2 regions of the Clostridium sp. HCS.1 genome follow, and region 1 is predicted to be linked to the other one. Evidence: a T-box and tRNA genes for the amino acid it is inferred to sense, from the RefSeq annotation. Region 1 holds a T-box; the other holds one or more tRNA genes.
What was found. The T-box of region 1 lies ahead of pheS (phenylalanine--tRNA ligase subunit alpha). A T-box ahead of a tRNA ligase gene usually reads a tRNA of that ligase, here a tRNA-Phe.
Positions count from the first base shown of each region.

Region 1 (12,067 bases):
TTCTTATCTTTTATATTTTCTTCAGATGTTTCTTCAACAACAAATTCCTGACCTTTAAATGTAAGTTTTGAACCAGCAGATCTTTTTGATGCAAAAAGATATAGGTCCTTTATTGGGAAATTCCTTTCTTCTAGAATTTCTAAAAATTTTCTACCTACGTTACCAGTAGCCCCAACTATAGCAACATTGTACATAAACTTTTCCCCCTTTTTATTATAATAAGCATAAAATATGCTTACTAATAACTATAGTTAAAATATTCAAAAATTTCAATACTTTATTATAATATATAAATTTTATACTTAGATAGTGATTAATTATTTTAAAGGTATATTGATAAGTATTTTGGGGAAAATATAAATATCAAATATAGGGGGTATAATAATGAGTAAAACACCTTTAAAAAAAATAATTAAATCTAAAATTAAATCAAATAAAGAATTAAGTGATGCAGAAATTTTAAGAGAAAAAATTAAATATGAAATTGCCGAAGAACTAGGATTAAAAGAGAAGGTCGATTCTTACGGATGGGGAGGTCTTACTGCTGAAGAAACAGGTAGAATTGGAGGTATAATGACAAAAAGAAAAAGGATGCTTAAAATACCAACCAACGACGAAATATTAGGAAGAAAATAATTTATTTTCTAATCCTTTTATATGTAGCATTGACTAAAGGAAAATTTACCTTTAATATAGTTTTAGAAAAGTATTAAAGTGGGGGGGATTACTTTGGCATATGGAGATTTTGCTGAAATTTACGATGAACTAATTTATGAAGATATAAATTACGATTCTATGTGCTCAAGGGTAATTGATATATGTAATAAAGAAAAAATTACATTTAATAATTATTTAGACATTGCTTGTGGAACAGGAAATCTAACTTTAAGACTGGCTAAAAATTTCAATGAGTCTTTTGCTGTTGACTTATCAGAAGATATGTTAAGAGAAGCTTTCAATAAATTAAAAAAAGAAAAAATAAGATGTAAAATTATTTGTCAGGATATGAGTGAATTAAGTTTAAATCGAAAATTTGATTTAATAACTTCAGCCTTAGACTCAACTAATTATATAATTGAAGAAGAAAAACTTTTAAGCTATTTTATAAAGGTTAAGGAACATCTAAATGATAATGGATTATTTATTTTTGATATAAATTCATACTATAAGCTTTCAAATATTTTAGGAAATAACATATACACTTATAGTGAAGAAGAGGTTTTTTATACTTGGGAAAATGTTTTTGAAGAAGATTTATTAAGTATGTATTTGACTTTCTTTGTTAAGAGAGATGAGTTATACGAAAGATTTGAAGAAGAACATTTAGAAAGAGCTTATACAGAAGAATTTATTGAAGAAAAATTAAAAATTGCTGGATTGAAAATAGTAGAAAAATTTGATGGGTATACTGAAAAACAAGTAAATGACAAAACAGAAAGAATTGTATATGTAGTAAAAAAATAAAAATGGAGGGTTTTCAATGGATAAAATTATAAGAGCTACAGCAAAGGATGGAATGATTAGAATTATTGCTGGTGAAACAACAAATTTAGTTAATACGGGGACAAATGTTCATGAATGTACTCCTGTTGCAGCAGCAGCTTTAGGTAGAATGTTAACTGCTGGATCTTTAATGGGAGTTACTTTAAAATCAGATAAAGAAGTTATAACTTTAAAAATAAATGGTGGTGGAGAAGCAAAGGGTGTTACTGTAACAGCATACCAAGGAGGAATAGTTAAAGGATTTATAGGAAATCCTTATGGTAATTTACCATTAAACTCTAAGGGTAAGTTAGATGTAGGCGGATATATTGGAATTAACGGTGAATTTACTGTTATAAAAGATTTAGGTATGAAAGACCCTTATGTTGGTCAAGTTCCTATTTATACTGGAGAGATAGGTGAAGATTTAGCTTATTATTTCACAGTATCTGAACAAACACCTTCTGCAGTTGCATTAGGAGTATTAGTTGATAAAGATTATACAATAAAGACAGCTGGTGGTTTTATAATTCAAATGATGCCAGATGCAGATGAATTGCTTTCAGATTTACTTACATATAGATTAGAAGAAATACCATCAATAACGACTATGTTATTAGAACATGGAAGTATTGAAAAAGTTTTAGAGTATATATTTGATGGTATGGATTTAAATATATTAGAAGAATTAACACCAGAATTTAAATGTAATTGTACTAGAGAAAAAGTTGAATCAGTATTAATATCTATAGGTGAAAAAGACTTAGAAGAAATATATAATGAAGGAAAAGAAGAAGAAATAAAATGTAATTTCTGTAATGCAGCATATAAATTTACTAATGAAGAAATTGGTGAAATATTAAATAGAGCAAGACAAAAATAATATAAAAAAGGCACTGATAGTATAACTTTTCAGTGCCTTTCTTTGTTTTTTGGAGGCACCACCCAGATTTGAACTGGGGAATAAAGGTTTTGCAGACCTCTGCCTTACCACTTGGCTATAGTGCCCAATATATTTTTATTTTATGTTTATAATTTGATTTTGATACATAAAATAAAAATTAATTTATTTGAAATAATATATCTTGGAGGTGATAAAAATGGATGTATATAATAAGTTAAATAAAATTTTAATAAATGAAGAAAAACCTTCAATACAGTTAGAAATTTTAATGAGTAAGGATATTTTTAAAGAAAGTGAATTTAATATTTTAAATAAGCTTAAAAATATTCCTCAAGATAAAAAGTTCCATCCAGAAGGGAATGTATGGAATCATACTAAATTAGTTATAGATACTTCTGCTAAGGTTAAAGGTTTTGCAATAAATACTGAGGCATTTATGTGGGCCGCATTATTTCATGATATTGGGAAAATAGAAACTACTAAATTCATTAAAGGAAGATATAGATCTTACAATCATGATAAGGTTGGTAAAGATATAACTTATAAAATACTTATTAATTATATAGATAAAGAAAAGGCAGAAAAGATATCTGAAATAGTGAGTTTCCATATGCATCATATATATATATTGAAAGACTTACCTTTTTCTGATATTCCAGCACTTATTAATAGTAGTTGCTATAATGATATAATACTTCTCTTTGTTTGTGATAAATTAGGACGAGGAAACCAATCATTAGAAGAAAAGGAAAAAGCTTTATTAGAAGTAAATAAAATATTAGATAAGTTATGTATAGAAAATAAACTAATTAACAAAGATATTATAAAGAAAATTCAACAAATTAAAGATATTTTAATATAATAGTAAAAACTTAATTAGGAGCTGCTTAGCGGCTCCTTTATATATAATTTATAAAATTAGAAACATTTATATTAATTAAACGTATTATATAAAAGACTAAAGCACAAATAGACTACCTCTATCATGTAATTTCATATTGCTTAAGTATATAGGGGTAACATTATGCTTTTTTAAAAAGGCTTTAACTTCATTACCGTACTTATAATACTCTAAGTTACCGAAGAAGGCTATTGTGTCATCATTAATTAAACCACCTGTACCACCTATAAAGCCATAGTCTAAGCCTTCTAAAATAATATCTCCTGCAGGTAATAATAATATATCGAAGTTATAATTAGATAAGATTTTATAAATGCCTGTATCATTAGTTATGATAGCGTTTTTAGAGACAGGTAAACATGAACATTTTGTATAACCTTGTTTTACGTTAATTAAAGTTTTATCCTTTTGAAAATTTAATAGATTTTTATCTGTAAACTTTAAGTTGTGTACAAAGTAGTCATCAAGTATTAAAGCGTTTAAAAAAATATTGTTAGGATAAGAAGATTCTAGATATTTTTCGCTTTCTACAAACTGTATATTTAATTTAGATAAGTTTTCTTTGAAGTTTTTATCCATATTTCTATTAATTATTACCTTTTTTGACTTTTTATCTAATATATTTAATTGAATATCTACATGACCATTTATAGCTGTATATACATCATTAGATTTTGGGATTTCTATAACTTTTAGATTTAGTGAAGATAAAACATCTTTTTCTCTTTGTGTTGCTCTGTAATCAATAAAGCAAATCATATAAACCTCCTATTTTATTTTTAATTTATTATAAAATATTAATATTTATTTGTCGATTACTAAGAAATAATTTCTGAATATAGATAAATTTTTTATACATACTATTATTAGAAAGGGAGTGTAATCCATGCTTGTATTAAAACTTGTTTACAATAGCGATTTGGATTTTGTATATGAAATACAAGATTTAAGGTTAGTTCTTAGGAAAAAAGACATAAAAATAGGAGTTGTAGAAAGTGTGGAATTAGATAATCATATAATAAAAATATTATGTGATGATAATAGTTACAGTGAAAGAGTTAGAGATATTATAAATTTATATATAAGTAATACATTATATAAAGTTGTTTTAAATGAATATAAAGAAAAAGAGATGTTAGGATATTTAACTGAAAATTACTTCTTTCTAAAACAGGAGGAAATAATAGAAGTTGAAGAAGAAATAATGAAGGTATTTCTGGAAAATAAATCTTTAAATTTTGATAACTTAATATATTGCTTAAATAAAGTGAATAACATTATAGAAAAAATAAAGAGCTGTTTAGAGGAAAATTCAGAAATTAATATCGATGGCTTTATAAGATTTAGGATGAAGGAATTAAGAGAGGATATAGAAGATATTATAGATAAAGTAATAGAAACTTATATGGTAGAAAAAGAATATAAGGAATTTATAAAATTACTAAAATATTTTGTAGAGATTCAAGATAGCAAAATAGAAGAAATAAATATTGTTATAAGCGAAGCTGGAGATTATTCTATTATTGATAGTAATAAAAATGATATATTTAACGAATTTATGAAGGAGCTTATAGAATGTAAATTAGATAATGATGTAAAAATGGAAGATATAATTATAAGTGGATTAATAACTAACTCTCCTAAAAGGATAATTATTCATGGAAAAAATAATTGCGTAAATAAAGAATTTATGGATACTATAGAAAAAGTTTTTGAAAATAAGGTGATACTCTGTAAAGGATGTATATTATGCGTAGAAAAACAAGTTAAATTATAATTTATTATTGACAAGTTTTTTACCTGATAATATAATTACTATTGTTAAGAAGGAACATAGCCGTTTCTCACCTTACGGCGAAGCTTAGTAAGGTATTATATTCTATTTTTATTAATTTAGAAAATAAATTAGAAATATGAATATTATGAGGACGGCGTAATGCTGTCTTTTTTATTTTATAAGCTTTTAAGTGAAGTTATTCTTAAGCTTATTATTAAGCATAATTTGAGAGGAGGATTTTATTATGCCAAAAATGAAAACACACAGAGGTGCAGCAAAAAGATTTAAAAAGACTGGAACTGGAAAGTTAAAAAGAGCTAAAGCGTTTAAGAGTCATATATTAACTAAAAAAAGCTCTAAGAGAAAGAGAAACTTAAGAAAAGCAGCTTATGTTTCAACAACTCAAGAAAAAGCAATGAAAAAGTTATTACCATATTTATAAGATTATAGGAGGATTGAAGCATGGCAAGAGTTAAAAGAGCGGTTAATTCACGTAAGAATCATAAAAAAGTATTAAAGCTTGCGAAGGGTTACTATGGTGGAAAGAGCAGATTATTTAAAACTGCTAACGAATCAGTAATAAGAGCTTTAAGAAATGCATATGTTGGAAGAAGATTAAAGAAGAGAGATTTTAGAAGACTTTGGATAGCTAGAATAAATGCAGCTACAAGAATGAATGGTCTTTCATATTCAAAATTCATAAATGGAATCAAATTAGCTGGTATAGATATGAACAGAAAGATGTTATCTGAAATAGCTATAAATGATCCAAAGGCATTTGCAGATTTAGTAGAAGTAGCAAAAAGCCAATTAAACAAGTAACATACTGCGACCTTAAGGTCGCATTTTTTGTAGATTTATATAAATAATATATAGAAAAATAGTGTATAATATGTTATATAAATTAAGGGTATCTACGAGGTGAAGATATGCAGATTGCGTTTAAAAATAAAATAAAATTAAATGGGGTACAAATTCTAGCATTAGGATTTATAGCTGTAATTATTATAGGCTCTGTTATATTATCATTACCTATATCATCAAGAAGTGGTGAATCAACTAATTTCTTAGATGCAATATTTACATCTACTTCTGCAGTATGCGTTACTGGTTTAATAACACTAGATACTAGCACTCATTGGAGTACTTTTGGTCAAACTGTTATAATGACTCTTATTGAAATTGGTGGATTAGGGTTTATGTCCTTTGCAGTATTAATTTCATTAATTTTAGGAAAAAAAATAACCTTAAGAGAAAGATTAATAATGCAAGAAGCTATGAATACATATTCTATTCAAGGTTTAGTTAAAATGGTAAAATATGTTTTGGTTTTTACTGTTTCTGTACAGTTTTTTGGAGCTTTATTACTGTCTACTCAATTTGTTCCTGAGTATGGAATTTCAAGAGGATTATTTTATAGTGTTTTTCATTCAATATCTGCATTTTGTAATGCAGGATTTGATTTGTTTGGAACAAGCCTAGTAACTTATTCAAGTAATAATGTAGTAATTTTAGTAATTAGTGCATTGATTATTATAGGCGGTTTAGGATTTACAGTATTACTAGAATTATATGACTTTAAGGGGATAAAAAAATTATCTATTCATGCTAAGCTTGTTATTATAACAACTTTAATATTAATTTTTGGTGGTACTATATTAATGTTGCTTTTTGAATTTAATAATGCTGAAAGTATTGGCAATATGAGTATAAATGATAAATTATTAAATTCATTTTTTGCATCAGTAACTCCTAGAACAGCTGGATTTAATAGTGTTGATACAAGTGGAATGACATTAGCAAGTAAAATATTAACTATTATATTAATGCTTATAGGTGGATCTCCAGGGTCTACGGCAGGTGGTTTAAAAACAGTAACATGTGGAATTTTGGTACTTACTATAATTTCAGTTATTAAAGGAAGAGAAGACACAGAAGTATTTGGTAGAAGATTTACAAAGGAAATAGTTTATAAGGCATTTACTATTGTTTTTATTGGAATATCTTTAGTAATTGGTGTAACTATGATATTATCATATACAGAAACTGGAGCAAATTTTGTTGATTTACTTTATGAATCATCATCAGCTCTTGGTACAGTAGGTTTAACTCTTGGTCTTACTCCAAATTTAACTCCAATAGGGAAAATACTTATAATGATTATGATGTATTTAGGAAGAGTTGGTCCACTTACTGTAATGTTAGCACTAACAAGAAAACGTAAAAAGTCAGGCTATAAATATCCAGAAGGAAAAATATTAATTGGTTAAGGAGATGAATAGGGTGTCAAATAAACAATTTATAATAATAGGACTTGGTAGATTTGGTTCATCAATAGCAAAAACTTTATACTCTTTAGGCAATGATGTATTAGCTATAGATAGAGATGAAGATGTAGTTCAAGATATAGCAGATAGTGTAACTCATGCAGTTCAATTAGATGCAACTGATGAAAATGCATTAAGATCCTTAGGAATAAGAAATTTTGATGTAGCAGTTGTTACTATAGGAGATAATATTCAATCTAGTATAATGGTTACACTATTAGTTAAAGAGCTTGGTGTAAAATACATTATTGCTAAAGGACAGAGTGAATTACATGCAAAGGTACTTTATAAAATAGGTGCTGATAGAGTTATTCTTCCAGAGAAAGACATGGGAATTAGAGTAGCTCATAATTTAGTTTCTGCTAATATATTAGATTACATAGAACTTTCAGAAGATTATAGCATTATGGAAATTCAAGCCTTAAATGAATGGTCAGGAAAAACACTAAATGAATTGAAACTTAGAAGAAAATATGGCATAAATGTTATGGCTATAAAAAGAGGAGATGAAGTTAATTTATCTCCAGCAGCTGATGATATAATTAAAGAAAATGATATTATAGTAGCTATAGGCTCAGCTGAAGACTTAAATAGATTAGAAGGCATGATAGTTAAATCAAAGTAATGAGGTGCTTATTTTGATATATATAGAAAGTAAGGATAACAACTTATTTAAGAACATAAAAAAGCTTAAAGAGAGAAGATTTAGAGATAAGGAAGGCCTATTTATCCTTGAAGGTTTTCGCTTAATAGAAGAAGCTATAAAGGCAAAGATGGAAATAGAAAATATTATTATTTCAAAGGATTATGAGCAAAAGTTTCAAGAGTTTTTATTAAATAATATTGATTTAAATAAAAAAACTTATTTTTTAGCTAATAATTTATTTATGCAGGTTGCATCCACAGAAAATCCCCAAGGAATAATTGCTGTGGTTAAGAAAAAAAATAACCAAAAGACTTTAAAGGGAGATTTTTATCTAATTTGTGATAAGGTTCAAGATCCAGGGAATTTAGGAACTATAATTAGAACTGCACATGCAGCAGGAGTAAATGGAATAATATTAACAAAGGGAACTGTAGATATATATAATGATAAGACCATTAGATCTACTATGGGATCAATTTTTTATATTCCAATTTTTTATGATGATGAGAATTATAGTATTATAAGATCATTAAAAGAAGATGGATTTAGTTTAGTTGCTACATCCTTAGCAGAGTCAAAAAATTTCTTTGAAGAGGATCTTAAGGGGAAAACTATACTAGCTGTTGGAAATGAAGGAAATGGAATAAGTAATGAGCTTTTTGAATTAGCAGATAAAAAAGTTAAAATACCTATGCCTGGTGGGGCAGAATCATTAAATGTATCTATTGCTACATCAATAATTTTATTTGAAAAGGTAAGACAAAATTTGATTTAGTAATAAATAGAAAGTTACTATTGAAATTAATTAAATTTATTTGTATAATGAATTGTAAATTAAATATATAAAGACTGTGAATGAGAAAGTAAATATAAAGGACTTTTCAGGGAGAAGTAGCCATAGACTGAAAGCTATTTTATAGAAATTTATATTGAAGTTCCCTCAGGAGTCCTAGAAGTGAAATAATAGTAGTTTCTAGCGGTTTTTCCGTTATTTAAATTAAGTTGGGTTAAGTTTTCTTAACCAATTAGGGTGGTAACGCGACACTTCGTCCCTTTCAGGGGGGCGAAGTTTTTTTGTTATTTAGAAAAGTATATTTTCTAATTTATATCATAAGGGAGGAAAGAACATGCAAGAAAAGTTAATGTCTATTAAAGAAAGTGCATTTAATGAATTAACAAATGCAGATAGTAGCTCAAAGTTAGAAGAAATAAGAGTAAAGTATTTAGGTAAAAAAGGAGAACTTACTACTATACTAAGAAGTATGGGGGGATTATCTAAAGAAGAAAGACCAGTAGTTGGAAAGCTTGTTAATGAAGTTAAAAAGGAAGTAGAAGATAAGATAGAAGAAAAGCTTAATACAATTAAGGAAAAAGAAAAAAATGATAAGCTAGCTTCTGAAGTTATAGATATATCTATGCCAGGAAAGAAAAATATCATTGGTAAGAGACATCCTCTTGATTTAACTTTAGAAAGTATGAAGGATATATTTATATCTATGGGATTTACAGTAGAAGAAGGTCCAGAAGTAGAACTAGATTATTATAATTTCGAAGCTTTAAATATACCTAAGAATCATCCAGCAAGAAGTGAACAAGATACATTTTATATAAATGATAATTTAGTATTAAGAACACAAACTTCACCAGTTCAAATAAGAGTTATGGAAAATCAAGCACCTCCTATAAAGATGATAGGACCTGGTAAGGTGTATAGATCAGATGCAGTTGATGCAACTCATTCACCTATATTCTATCAAATGGAAGGCTTAGTAATAGATAAGGGAGTAACTTTTGCAGATCTTAAAGGAACTTTAGAACTTTTTGCTAAGAAAATGTTTGGAGATAAGGTTAAGACCAAATTTAGACCTCATCATTTCCCGTTTACAGAACCTTCAGCAGAAATGGATGCAACTTGCTTCGTTTGTGAAGGTAAGGGATGTAGAGTTTGTAAGGGAAGCGGCTGGATAGAATTATTAGGATGTGGAATGGTTCACCCACAAGTTCTTAGAAATTGTGGTATAGATCCTGAAGTATATAGTGGTTTTGCCTTCGGATTTGGTGTAGATAGAATGGTTATGCTTAAGTATGGCATTGATGACATCAGATTATTATATGAAAGTGATATGAGATTCTTAAATCAATTTTAATTAACAGGAGGTAAAAGATATGAAAGTACCATTTAATTGGCTTAAAGATTATGTTGATGTAAATATAGATGCGAAAGAGCTTGGTGATAGATTAACTCTATCAGGTTCAGCCTTAGAAGAGGTAATTACTCAAGGTGATGTAATTAAAAATATTGTTACAGGTAAAATAACAGAAATAACACCACATCCAGATGCAGATAAATTAAAAGTTTGTCAAGTTGATATTGGAAAAGAAAGAATACAAATAGTTACAGCAGCAACTAATATGAAGGAACAAGATATAGTTCCTGTTGCACTTCACAAATCAATTTTAGCAGATGGAAGTGAAATTAAAAAAGGTAAACTTAGAGGTGTAGTATCTAATGGTATGTTTTGTTCTGAAGAGGAACTTGGAATAGCTGGAGATGAACCAGTACATGGTCTTATGATATTACCAGCTGATGCTCCTCTTGGAATGGATATAAAGGAATATTTAAATCTTAACAAATCAATATTAGATTTTGATATTACTTCAAATAGACCAGATTGCTTAAGTATAGTTGGTATGGCTAGAGAAACAGCAGCTACTCTAGGAACAACTTATAAAATGCCAAATTTAAATTATGAAGTAAAGAGTAATGAAAATATAAATGATAAAATTACTGTAGAAGTAAGAGATTCACTTTGCAGAAGATATATGGCTAGAGGTGTTAAAAATGTTAAGATTATGCCTTCACCAGGTTGGATGCAAGAAAGATTATTAGAAGCAGGGGTTAGACCTATAAATAATATAGTTGATATTACTAACTTTGTTATGTTAGAAATTGGTGAGCCTATGCATGCTTTTGATGCAAGAGAAATCAAAAGTGGGAAAATAGTTGTTGAAAGAGCAAAAGATGATGAGTTATTTGTTACTTTAGATGAAATTGAAAGAAAGTTGGATTCATCATTTTTATGTATAAAGGACAATGAAACATCTATAGGATTAGCTGGGATAATGGGTGGATTAAACTCAGAAATTCAAGAAGATACTACAGAAGTTATATTTGAAGCTGCAAACTTTGATGGAACTAATATTAGAGTGAATTCTAAGAAGTTAAACTTAAGAAGTGAAAGTTCAGCTAGATTCGAAAAAGATATAGATCCAAATCTTGCAGAATTAGCTATAAATAGAGCTTGTGCATTAATATGTGAGCTTGGTTGTGGCGAAGTTATGGAAGGAACTATAGATATATATAACTCTAAAAAAGAAGAGGGAAATATTACTGTAGATTATAAATGGATAAATAAATTCTTAGGAACAGATATTCCAGCAGAAGATATGAAAAAATATCTTGATTTATTAGAATTAAAAACTGAAATAAATGGAGATAATTTAGAAATAAGAATACCTACTTTTAGAATTGATATAGCCATAAAAGAAGATATAGCTGAAGAAGTTGCAAGAATTTATGGATATGATAAGATTCCTACAACAATATACAGTGTTTCAACAGGTAGAGAACCTAAATATAAAGGTGAATTATTAAGAGATTTAATGGTTAAAACAATGGTAGCTAGCGGATTAAATCAATCTATAAGTTATTCATTTATTTCACCTAAGGTATTTGATAAAATTAATTTACCAATGGATAGTGAATTAAGAAAAGTTATAAAAATCAAGAATCCATTAGGTGAAGATTATTCTGTAATGAGAACTACTACTATTCATTCTATGATGGAATGTTTAGGAAGAAATTACTCAAGAAATAATGACTATGCAAGATTATTTGAAATAGGTAAAATTTATATCCCTAAAGAGGATGAAACAGAGCTTCCAATTGAAAAAAATATCCTAACTATAGGTATGTATGGAAATTGTGATTATTTAGACTTAAAGGGAATAATAGAAAATGCTCTAGAAA
Region 1 is NZ_CP170704.1:2,216,380-2,228,446, reverse strand. It holds gene ACFYH6_RS10605 (aspartate-semialdehyde dehydrogenase) at 1-194, opposite strand, end outside; gene ACFYH6_RS10600 (small, acid-soluble spore protein, alpha/beta type) at 385-636, shown strand; gene ACFYH6_RS10595 (class I SAM-dependent methyltransferase) at 730-1,464, shown strand; gene hslO (Hsp33 family molecular chaperone HslO) at 1,481-2,365, shown strand; tRNA gene ACFYH6_RS10585 (tRNA-Cys) at 2,416-2,490, opposite strand; gene ACFYH6_RS10580 (HDIG domain-containing metalloprotein) at 2,583-3,248, shown strand; gene ACFYH6_RS10575 (DUF6873 family GME fold protein) at 3,345-4,046, opposite strand; gene ytxC (putative sporulation protein YtxC) at 4,174-5,064, shown strand; gene rpmI (50S ribosomal protein L35) at 5,309-5,506, shown strand; gene rplT (50S ribosomal protein L20) at 5,527-5,886, shown strand; gene ACFYH6_RS10555 (TrkH family potassium uptake protein) at 5,994-7,334, shown strand; gene ACFYH6_RS10550 (potassium channel family protein) at 7,348-8,016, shown strand; gene ACFYH6_RS10545 (TrmH family RNA methyltransferase) at 8,030-8,812, shown strand; T-box leader at 8,880-9,094, shown strand; gene pheS (phenylalanine--tRNA ligase subunit alpha) at 9,165-10,184, shown strand; gene pheT (phenylalanine--tRNA ligase subunit beta) at 10,204-12,067, shown strand, end outside.

Region 2 (12,067 bases), 1.8 Mb from region 1:
GTGGACTGATTACGAGTGAGAATGTTGGCATTAGTAGCGAGATGTAAGTGAGAATCTTACAGGCCGAAAATCTAAGGTTTCCTGGGGAAGGCTCGTCCGCCCAGGGTTAGTCGGGACCTAAGCCGAGGCCGAAAGGCGTAGGTGATGGACAATTGGTTGATATTCCAATACCACTATTATCGTTATTATCGATGGTGTGACGGAGAAGGATAGGATGTGCTAGCGATTGGAAATGCTAGTCTAAGCATTTAGGGAGTTAAGATAGGCAAATCCGTCTTAACAATCCTGAGGTGTGATGGGGAAGGCCATTTAGGCTGAAGTATCTGATTCCCTGCTTCCAAGAAAAGCATCTAGAAAGAGAAATAGTGCCCGTACCGCAAACCGACACAGGTAGATGAGGAGAGAATCCTAAGGCCATCGGAAGAATTGCAGTTAAGGAACTAGGCAAATTGACCCCGTAAGTTAGCGAGAAGGGGTGCCTGCGAGAGCAGGCCGCAGAGAATAGGCCCAAGCAACTGTTTAGCAAAAACACAGGTCTCTGCTAAAGCGTAAGCTGATGTATAGGGGCTGACGCCTGCCCGGTGCTGGAAGGTTAAGGGGAACACTTAGCGCAAGCGAAGGTGTGAACTTAAGCCCCAGTAAACGGCGGCCGTAACTATAACGGTCCTAAGGTAGCGAAATTCCTTGTCAGGTAAGTTCTGACCCGCACGAATGGCGTAATGACTTGGGCACTGTCTCAACTGCAAATCCGGCGAAGTTGTAGTGCGAGTGAAGATGCTCGCTACCCGCGATTGGACGGAAAGACCCCGTAGAGCTTTACTGTAGCTTAGCATTGAGTTCCGATATTGTCTGTACAGGATAGGTGGGAGACTGAGAAACTAGGGCGTCAGCCTTGGTGGAGTCAACCTTGGGATACCACCCTGATAGTATTGGGATTCTAACTGGACGCCATGAATCTGGTGACAGGACATTGTTAGGTGGGCAGTTTGACTGGGGCGGTCGCCTCCTAAAATGTAACGGAGGCGCCCAAAGGTTCCCTCAGAACGGTCGGAAATCGTTCGTAGAGTGCAAAGGCAGAAGGGAGCCTGACTGCGACACCCACAAGTGGAGCAGGGACGAAAGTCGGGCTTAGTGATCCGGTGGTACCTCGTGGGAGGGCCATCGCTCAACGGATAAAAGCTACCTCGGGGATAACAGGCTGATCTCCCCCAAGAGTCCACATCGACGGGGAGGTTTGGCACCTCGATGTCGGCTCGTCGCATCCTGGGGCTGTAGTAGGTCCCAAGGGTTGGGCTGTTCGCCCATTAAAGCGGCACGCGAGCTGGGTTCAGAACGTCGTGAGACAGTTCGGTCCCTATCCGTCGCGGGCGTAGGAAATTTGAGAGGAGCTGTCCTTAGTACGAGAGGACCGGGATGGACTGACCTCTGGTGCACCAGTTGTTCCGCCAGGAGCATGGCTGGGTAGCTAAGTCGGGAAGGGATAAACGCTGAAAGCATCTAAGCGTGAAGCCCCCCTCAAGATGAGATTTCCCATAGCATAAGCTAGTAAGACCCCTTGAAGAACACAAGGTTGATAGGTCAGAGGTGTAAGTGTGGTAACATATTTAGCTGACTGATACTAATAGGTCGAGGGCTTGACCAATAAAATTTGTTATTAATTCATATACAATTTTGAGAGAACAATATTCTTTCAAGGAAACTCAGCAAGCTGAGTATAAGATTCTTACCAAATGAAAGATTTGGAGAATCATAGCATCTGGTGATGATGGCGTAGAGGAAACACTCCTTTCCATTCCGAACAGGAAAGTTAAGCTCTACAGCGTCGATGGTACTGCATGGGAGACTGTGTGGGAGAGTAGAACGTTGCCAGGTATAGTGGCTCGATAGCTCAGTCGGTAGAGCAGAGGACTGAAAATCCTCGTGTCCCTGGTTCGATTCCTGGTCGAGCCACCAGGTATGGCGCTATAGCCAAGTGGTAAGGCAGAGGTCTGCAAAACCTTTATTCCCCGGTTCAAATCCGGGTGGCGCCTCCAAAAGAAAACTACAAGATTTCTTGTAGTTTTTTTTATTGCTTAAAAATGATTTGATTTTGAATAAGTAAATTATCTTTAGAAGAGAATTTAAAGCTACCTCCTATAGGAATAGTTATATTAGGATAATCATGTCCTATCTTTAGACCATATATTATAGGAATGTTCAACGGCATAAGTTTTTCCTTTATAATATATTCTACAGTTAATATTTCATCCTTACTATTACAATTAGTAAAATTTCCAACTATTATTGCAGATAATTTTTTTAATTTTCCACAGGAAATTAATTGAGAAAGCATTCTATCCACAGCATAAGGATTTTCATTCACATCTTCAACAATTAATATGTTATTATTAAATTTTATTTCATAAGGGGTACCAAGAGTGGAGCATATAATGGATAAGTTTCCACCAACTATGTGTCCTTTAAAATCTCTGCTATTCCAAATATAGTAATCTTTATGGCACACATCTTTTAAATCATAAATTAATTTATTATTATGATTTAATATATTTAAAAAATAATTTTTAGTATCAATATCATTAAAATTAGAAGTTATCATTGGTCCATGAAAGGTAGGGAAATGACATTTATTATAGATATAATTAAGTAATAATGTTATATCACTATATCCAAAAAAAGGCTTAGGGTTATTTTTTATCTTTTTCAAATCTAAAAAAGGAGCCATTCTAATAGATCCATATCCACCTCTTAGGCAAATAATTCCATTAACTTCTTTATCTTCAAACATTGAATTTAAATCCTTTGCTCTATTTTCATCACTACCTGCTAAATATCCAAATTTATCATAGAGATGCTTACCTTTTTTTATCTTGAATCCTAATTTCTCAAAGCAAGATATTTTTTCATCTATATATTTTTCGGATTCAGGTGATGAAGGAGCTACTATTCCTATTGTAGGAGAAGATTTTATGATATTAAGTTTAGTACTAAACAAAGAAATACACCTACTTTTAAAATAATTTATATATTAATATATTGTAAAAGCAGTATATCTATTCTTTTATAAGGATATTTATAAACAATTAGTTTATAAATAAATTTAGTCAAATTAAAATAAAAATGGGACAATTTATCTTTCCTATATAAAAAAATAAGAGTATATGCTGTAAGTACAGCATTACTCTTTATGAAAACATACCTTTTTTATGTAATAAATAAGCAGTTCCAAATGTTAAAACAAGAGTTATTATCATAGTTATTTCAAACCCAAATTCATTATGTATAAGTGGCATTCTAATGAAATTCATACCAAATATGCCACCAATAACTGTAGGTATAGCCATTAAAATTGTAACTGAAGCAAGAACCTTCATCACTATATTTAAGTTATTTGAAATAACTGAAGCAAAGAAGTCCATGGTACTTGCAAGAATATTACTATATATTTCTGTCATTTCAATAGCTTGTTTATTTTCAATTATAACGTCTTCTAAAACATCTTGATCTTCTTCATATTTTTGCATTAAATCTAATTTTAGCATCTTTTCTAATGTAATTTCATTAGCTTTAAGGGACGTAGAGAAATAAACTAGAGATTTTTCTAATGAATGAAGCTGAATTAATTCTCTATTTTTCATTGATTTATGTAATCTTTTTTCTATCATTAAGCTCTTTTTATCAATTTGTCTTAAATATACTAAATATGAATTAGATATTCTACTTAGTATTTGTAATATAAATCTAGATTTCTTAAAGGTAAAAAATGATTTAATTTTACTATTTATGAAATCAGTTAATATTCTACTGTTTTTTAAGCAAACAGTAATTATTTGTTTATCAGTATGAATAATTGCTAAAGGATATGTGTCATAAGTTAATGAATTATCCTCCATTTCAGTAAAAGGAATATCTACTATTACTAATAAACAGTTATCTTCTATATCTATACGAGAGGTTTCCTCGTCATCCAAAGGAGCTTTTAAAAAGGAAAGGGGAACACCCGTCTTTTTTGATATTAAAATAAGTTCTTCATCTGATGGTGCAATTATATTAATCCAAGATCCTGGTTCTATAGTATCTAATACTTTTAATGAAGGGTTATTTTCACCAATGCTTTTATATATTTGTATCATTATTAGACCTCCTTAAATAGATATCAAAGATAATTATACTATTTATAATTGATTTTGTAACAAAATTAATAAATTTTATATTGAAAATTTAAATGTAAAGAGAAATTAAGAAATTCATAGTAAAATTAAGTCTGGATAGAATAAACTCATATAACTTTCAAAAATATTAAAAATATAGAAATTAATAATTGAATACAATTGTGGTCAAATTAAGTGATAACTAGTATAATCTGAATATTATTTATTATAATGAGTGATGTTTTAGTGGGGGATAAATTATAAAAATGATGCATAGAGAGATTGTTGAGAAAAAAAGGATACCAGTTATAACAATGATTTTATTGTACATAACAGTGATACTTTATATATCTGAAGCTATAGAAAGATCTGAATATAATCATCATATAATTGGACATGTTGTTAATATCTTATTAATTATTATAGCAGTAGTGTTAATAATAAAGCAGATTAGAAGTTGTTTTGTTTCATACAGATATGCATTAATTGCAGACAAGCTAATAATTAATTTAATAAGAAATAAAGAAGAAAAAAATCTAGAAAGTATAAGGATGTCTGATGTACTTTATATAGGAGAAAAGGCTAATATGCCTAAAGAATATCAGGCTATGAAAAGGGTAAAGCATTATTTATGTAACAGAATAGGAGCAAAATCTTATTATTGTATCTACAAAAGTGGAGACAAAATAAAAAAGATTAAATTTCAACCTAGTGATAAATTTATTAGCAGAATAATTAAATATGGTAAATTAAAATATAAAGTAGTTTAAAGAAAAATAGGCTCTAAATAGAGCCTATTTTTTATAGAATTCATTTTTTACTTCAGATAAAAGACTATCTTTTGATATAATATCATGACCTGTAAAAGCTAAAGCTAAAGCTGCCTTCATAGCTTCTACAAAAGCATGCTCAGAAATTGTTGCATCAGCAAAAGCTTTAGTTCCATATCTAATATTTAAACCATCTATAATTGAGAAAAAGGGCTGGATACAAGGAACAGTTTTACTTACTACTCCTAAACTTAAGCCTGAATATATATCTCTAGGACCATCAATATTAATAATTCCAGTTTCTTTTAAATTATGACTAAACAATCTGTTTAAAGTTCTATTTGTTATAAGTTCTTCATTTTCTGGTTCATATAATGAAATTGAATTTTGAACCCTTATAAGTTTAGAAACATAAATTGCAATTTCTCTTAACTTGCTTTCTACTATTCTTGCAATATCCATTTCTGGCGCTCTAATATAAAATTTAGCTTCTGATTCAATAGGTAATAAAAGAGGAGTAAATCCTCCATTAGAAAGTATTGAATTTACTTCTACGTCATCTGGAAATCCCTTTAGCATAGAATTTAAAATATTAAAGCATAAAAGGATTCCATCTAGAGATGTATATGTATTTTTATTTAAAAAGCTAAGTCCACTATTACCTATGTATTTAATACTTAATGGAATAATTGCAGAAGAACTACCACTTTCTGAAGTTACAACATCAGGGTGAGCAACTAGAACTACGTCTATATCTTCAAAGATTCCTTGCTTAACCATTACAGATTTTGTTCCACCTAGATATTCTCCTGGACATCCTATAATAACAACAGAACCACCGATTTTTTCCATTATAGAGCCTAACGCCAATGCTGCAGCTACTGAAGTTGTAGTTAGTAAGTTATGACCTGTTATATGTCCTTCATTAGGGATGGCATCATATTCGCATAAGAAGCAAATAGTAGGACTACCATTACCTTTAGAAGCTCGGAATGATGTCTTCAATTCTAAGAAGTTTTCTTCAACTTTAAAATCATACTTATTTAAAAGTTTGCAAATATAATCATATGAATTAAATTCATTATAACTTTTTTCAGGATTATCATATAAAAATTTATTTAATTTTTTTAAATCTTCCTTATTTTTTTCTATAAAGCTAATCATTTCTTGTTTCATTTTTTTCCCTCCCAAGATATCTTAATTATAATTTTCCCTTAAACTGAAATTATTATTTATAAATATGTTTTTTTATATAAAGTATAAAAATTGCTTTTAAGGTGAGAATTATTAATAAAAAGTTTAAAGGGGGGATTAATATGAATCTAGAAAACAAAACCATAGATAATGATAAAAATAAATGTAAGCTATGTAGTAAAAAAATATCTATAAATGATATAATTATTAACAAGGGCTTATTTTGCCATGAGTGTAGCAATGCAATTTCTCAAATAAATAGTAATGATATAGAATATATTTATTATAAAGAAAGAATTAAAGCATGGCTTTTAAGCAAATATAATTTTGATAACATGAGGTAGTTGAATGAACAGAGGAAAATTTATAGTATTCGAAGGTGGAGATGGCTCAGGTAAGAGTACAACTTTAGAAAAGATATATGATTTTTTAGTTGCAGAAGGAATAGATTGTATTAAAACTAGAGAACCAGGTGGAATTAAAATTTCTGAGGATATTAGAAACATAATATTAGATACAAGAAATACTGAAATGGATAGAAAAACAGAAGCCTTGCTATATGCTGCAGCTAGAAGGCAACATTTGGTAGAGAAAGTTATTCCAGCATTAGAGAAGGGTAAAATCGTATTATGTGATAGATTTATCTATTCTTCATTAGCTTATCAAGGGTATGCTAGAGGAATACCTGTTGAAGAAATATTTCAAATAAATAAATTTGCAATAGGTGAATATATGCCTGATTTAAATTTATTTTTTGACATATCTCCAGAAGTAGGTTTATCAAGAATAGAAAAAAATAAAGATAGAGAAGTTAATAGATTAGATCTTGAGAAATTGGATTTTCATACTAGGGTAAGAGAAGGATATTATAAATTGGTGGAAAATAATAGAGGTGATTTTGCAATTATTAATGCAGAAAAATCTATAGATGAAGTTTTTAATGAAACAAAAGAAATAATACTGAATTTTATTAAATAAAATAGTATATATAATAAATTTTTGCTTAATTTATACAGCTTTTGTGATAAAATGTTAATATGAGGTTTATATTAGGAGGGGTCAATATGAAATTAGTAATAGCAATAGTACAAGATGATGATGCATTAGATTTAATTGATGCAATTACTGAAGCTGGATTTAGAGTAACTAAGTTAGCAACAACAGGGGGATTTCTAAAATCAGGAAATACGACTTTGATGATAGGTGTGGAAGTAGAGAAGGTACAGAAGGTTATAGATGTTGTAGAAGATATTTGTAAGACTAGAAAACAAATTATTACTACGCCAACTCCTATAACTGGAAATCTTGATATGTATATGTCTTATCCAATTGAAGTTGAAGTTGGGGGAGCTACAATCTTCGTAATAGATGTAGATCAATTTATAAAAATATAATTAGGAGGGTGTAATGGGAGAAATTATTGGACATAAAAATATATTAGATAACTTTAAAAGAAGAATAGAATCAGATGAAATTTCCCATGCACATATAATTGTTGGAGAAGATGGTATTGGTAAAAGTAAACTAGCTAATAAATTTGCTAGGAATATATTAGGTAAATCTGAAGATAAAGATTATATAGATATTATAAATTATAGATGTAAAAAATCTTCTTTTGGAGTAGACGATATTAGAGAAATCGTTGAAGAAATAAATAAAAAACCCTTTGAAGGAGATAAAAAGGTCATAATAATTTGTGATGGAAATAAATTAACAGTTCAGGCACAAAATGCTTTATTAAAAACTATAGAGGAACCACCTAAAGGGGTTTTTATAATATTATTATGTGAAAGTCTAGAGCTTATATTAGACACTATAAAATCAAGATGTCAAATTTATAAGTTATCTCCATTAACTAAAAATGAAGTAAGGCTTTATATAGATAATATAAATGATGATAGTATTAGTGAAGATGAAATTAATGCTGCCATTGCCTATAGTGAAGGAATTCCAGGAAAAGCAGAAGCTTTTCTGAGAGATTCTTCCTTAAAAGAGCTTAGAAATACTTTAGTTGATTTATTATTTCTTTTAACTAAAGGTAATACTAGAGAACTTTTGGATTTTGAAAGTAAGATAGTAACTTACAAGGATAAAAAGGAAGATATATTAAATATTCTAGCCTCCTTTATAAGAGATATAATAATTTATAAAGAAATTGATGAAGTTACCGGATTAATAAATGGGGATAAAATTGAAAGTATAAAAAAAATAGCTATTGAAATGTCTTATAAGAAGCTTAATAATATAATTGACAAAATTGGAGAAGCTAGAAAATCACTACAAAGCAATTCTAATTTTCAATTAACTATTAGAGTTATGCTTATAGGATTTATGGAGGTTTAATAATGATAAAAGTAATTGGCGTTAGATTTAAAAAGGCCGGTAAAATATACTATTTTGATCCTAGTGGACTAGAAGTTAAAAAAGGTGACTTTGTTGTTGTTGAGACAGCAAGAGGTATAGAATTTGGGGAATGTGTTATAGGCATTAAAGAAATTCCTGAATCTGATATAGTGGCTCCTTTAAAGAGTGTTATTAGGGTAGCAGAAGAAGCTGATATAAATAAACATAAGGAAAATAAAGTAAAAGAAAAAGATGCTTTAGATATATGTTTAAAGAAAGTTGAAGAACATGGATTAAATATGAAGTTAATAGATGTAGAATATACCTTTGATAATAATAAAGTTATATTTTACTTTACTGCAGATGGAAGAGTTGACTTTAGAGAATTAGTAAAAGACTTAGCAACTATTTTTAAGACTAGAATTGAGCTTAGACAAATAGGGGTTAGGGATGAAGCTAAGATGCTTGGAGGATTAGGACCTTGTGGAAGACCTTTATGTTGTTCAACATTCCTAGGTGACTTTGCATCAGTATCAATAAAGATGGCAAAGGAACAAAACTTATCTTTAAACCCAACTAAAATATCAGGTATATGCGGAAGACTTATGTGCTGCTTAAATTATGAACAAAGTACTTACGAAGATATAAGAAAGAGATTGCCTAAGGCAGGATCTATTGTAAGTATGGGAGATTTTAAGGGCGAAGTTGTAAGCAATAACACAGTTAAAGAAAGTGTTAAGGTGAAATATAAACGCGGAGATGAAGAATTAGTTGAAGAGTTTAAAATAGATGATATAGAATTAATAGAAGGTGGATATGAGGATTCTGTAGATGAATCAGATATTAAACTTGAAATAGAGTCACCTGAAGATAAAAATTTAATCAATGATCTTATAAAAGAAAATTAAAGGGGGGTATTAAATGAAAACAGTATTAAGGATAGCAAATCTTAATACAAATGAAGATGTTATTAGCATTAAAGAGGTTATAGCTCATAGTGAAGGAACTATTGCTTGTGAAGTTAATGTAAATAAAAAAGAAGTAAGTATAGTTTATGATGATAAGACTATATCTTTAGATGGGATAATAGCATCTATTGAAGAACTTGGATATAGTGTAATATAAAATATATTCAAGATAATTATTTAGAAACCTTTTAAAATTTTTATTGATATGTTAAAATAGACTAGAAATAAATTCATAATATTAGGAGGTGCTAATTATGGCATTTAAGATTGAAGATTCATGTATAAACTGTGGTGCTTGCGCTGCAGAATGCCCAGTTGATGCTATAAGTCAAGGAGATACTCAATTCGTTATCGATGAGGATGTTTGCATAGATTGTGGAAACTGTGCAAATGTTTGCCCAGTAGGAGCTCCTGTACAAGCATAATTTTACATAAAGAACCGCTAATTTAGCGGTTCTTTATTCTTTTCTTTTAATAATAGTACTGTGAGTTCATTAACTAAGGGTAACTCATCAGTATAAATAGTATCGGTATTATAATAAATAATATTCTTTAAAGTAGATAAAAACTTTAAGGGGCCATCTAAATAAAAATATTCTAAAGAGGTTTTAAAGGACATTGGAATTATATATTTAGGTTTTATTTTGGCAACAAGTTTTGCTGCTAATAATCCATCTAAACAAAAATGTCCTCCGATAGGAATAAATAAAAAATCTAAGTTAGTTAATTTGCTTATTAATTCATCATCTAATAAATGTCCTAATGAGCCTAAGTGGCAGATTTTAAACCCATCAATTTCAAATAGATATATAATATTTTCACCTCTTCTAAATCCAGAAAAGTTATCTCTACAACTGTTAAAACCTTTAATAATAAAATATTCATTTTCAAAATATGTAGTATAATTTATAACCTTATAATTATTAATAATACAATCATTAATAATTTCATTATTATGAGAGTGACTAAAAGTAATTATATCTGGTTTTAAATCATATTTTTGTATATAGGGATATATTTGCATTGGATCTATTAAAATTTTTTTCCCTAATAAATTTTTTATTAAAAAACAAGAATAGCCAATCCACTTAATTTCCATATTAATCACCTCATATATAGTTTAAACAAAAGGAATTTTATAATTCTTTTTATATGAAAATTTATTATTGGACATATTAAGACTTATAATATATAATGAAAGTCAAAGAAGGTCTAATTAAAATAATAAGTTTAAGAAGGTGAAATTATGGCAAGAATTTCAGATACAATAGAAAATTTTATTAAAGATATGTTAAATGAAGAAAGAGAAAGACAGGTTTTAATTCAAAGAAATGAGTTAGCAGATAAATTTTCCTGTGCACCATCACAAATCAATTATGTATTAACAACAAGATTTACTTATGAAAAAGGATATATAATTGAGAGCAAAAGAGGCGGTGGTGGATATATAGTTATAAAGAAAATAACATACAATGATAAAGCTGAAAATTTAAATTTAATTAATAATTCCATAGGAGAAAGTATAACTTATGGAAGTGCTTTATCTATTTTACAACATTTAAATGATACTAAAGTAATTTCTGATAAAGAATTTGAAATTATTAAGATAACTTTAAATGATAGAACTTTAGCTTCTGTTGAAAATAAAAATAAATTAAGAGCAGATATGTTAAAGGGAATATTAGCAGTTGTATTATCTTAAAGTATGTTATATATATCTATAGTTTATCTGTGTAGTTAAATTTAGCAATAGGGTATGGAGGTATTTATGGTTTTTGGTAAATTTACAGAAAGAGCACAAATAGTACTTGTAGAAGCTCAGAAAGAATCGCAGTATTTTAAGCATGGGTATATAGGAACGGAGCATATTCTTTTAGGAATATTAAAAGAAGGTGGTTTTGCTAATAGGGTTTTGTATATTAGTGGAATTACTATAGATAAGGTAAGAAATCTTATTGAAGACTACTTAGGATTTGGTGATGTAGACATTTCTATAGGGGAAATGCTATTAAATCCTAGAACTAAGAGAGTATTTGATGATAGCTTAGCAAAGGCGATGATGTATAATCATAATTATATAAATCCAGAGCATATTTTATTAGCTTTACTAGATGATGTTGAAAGTATAGCTTATACTATAATTTCAAATTTAAAAGTAGATTTAAAAGGTATAAAAACTGAAATTATAAATTACATTAATAAAAATGATATAAATGATATAAAGCAGATGGATGATAAAAAGAAAAATTCAAATAAAACTCCAATGCTTAATCAATATGGTAAAGATTTAACTGCTTTAGCTAAGGAAGGAAGACTCGATCCATTCATAGGAAGAGAAACTGAAAGCAAAAGAATACTAGAAATATTATGTAGAAGAAATAAAAATAATCCATGCCTCATAGGAGAACCTGGAGTTGGGAAAACTGCAGTTGTAGAAGGCTTAGCTCAAATGATAGTTGAGGGAAAGGTTCCAAATATTATAAAGGATAAATCTATAATATCTTTAGATTTAACAGCTATGATAGCAGGAGCTAAGTATAGAGGTGAATTTGAAAATAGATTAAAAAAGGTTATGGACGAGATTATAACTTCTCAAGATATAATAATATTTATAGATGAGATTCATACTATAGTTGGTGCTGGT
Region 2 is NZ_CP170704.1:250,774-262,840, forward strand. It holds rRNA gene ACFYH6_RS01200 (23S ribosomal RNA) at 1-1,642, shown strand, start outside; rRNA gene rrf (5S ribosomal RNA) at 1,756-1,872, shown strand; tRNA gene ACFYH6_RS01210 (tRNA-Phe) at 1,878-1,953, shown strand; tRNA gene ACFYH6_RS01215 (tRNA-Cys) at 1,959-2,033, shown strand; gene ACFYH6_RS01220 (S66 peptidase family protein) at 2,066-2,992, opposite strand; gene ACFYH6_RS01225 (magnesium transporter CorA family protein) at 3,183-4,130, opposite strand; gene ACFYH6_RS01230 (hypothetical protein) at 4,415-4,918, shown strand; gene ACFYH6_RS01235 (M20 family peptidase) at 4,943-6,094, opposite strand; gene ACFYH6_RS01240 (sigma factor G inhibitor Gin) at 6,235-6,456, shown strand; gene tmk (dTMP kinase) at 6,461-7,090, shown strand; gene ACFYH6_RS01250 (cyclic-di-AMP receptor) at 7,177-7,506, shown strand; gene ACFYH6_RS01255 (DNA polymerase III subunit delta') at 7,520-8,455, shown strand; gene ACFYH6_RS01260 (stage 0 sporulation family protein) at 8,458-9,363, shown strand; gene ACFYH6_RS01265 (heavy-metal-associated domain-containing protein) at 9,377-9,580, shown strand; gene ACFYH6_RS01270 (DUF362 domain-containing protein) at 9,678-9,848, shown strand; gene ACFYH6_RS01275 (MBL fold metallo-hydrolase) at 9,866-10,522, opposite strand; gene ACFYH6_RS01280 (CtsR family transcriptional regulator) at 10,670-11,125, shown strand; gene ACFYH6_RS01285 (ATP-dependent Clp protease ATP-binding subunit) at 11,192-12,067, shown strand, end outside.
Region 2: it has a tRNA-Phe gene. The T-box ahead of pheS (phenylalanine--tRNA ligase subunit alpha) is inferred to sense a tRNA for this amino acid. The anticodon was not compared.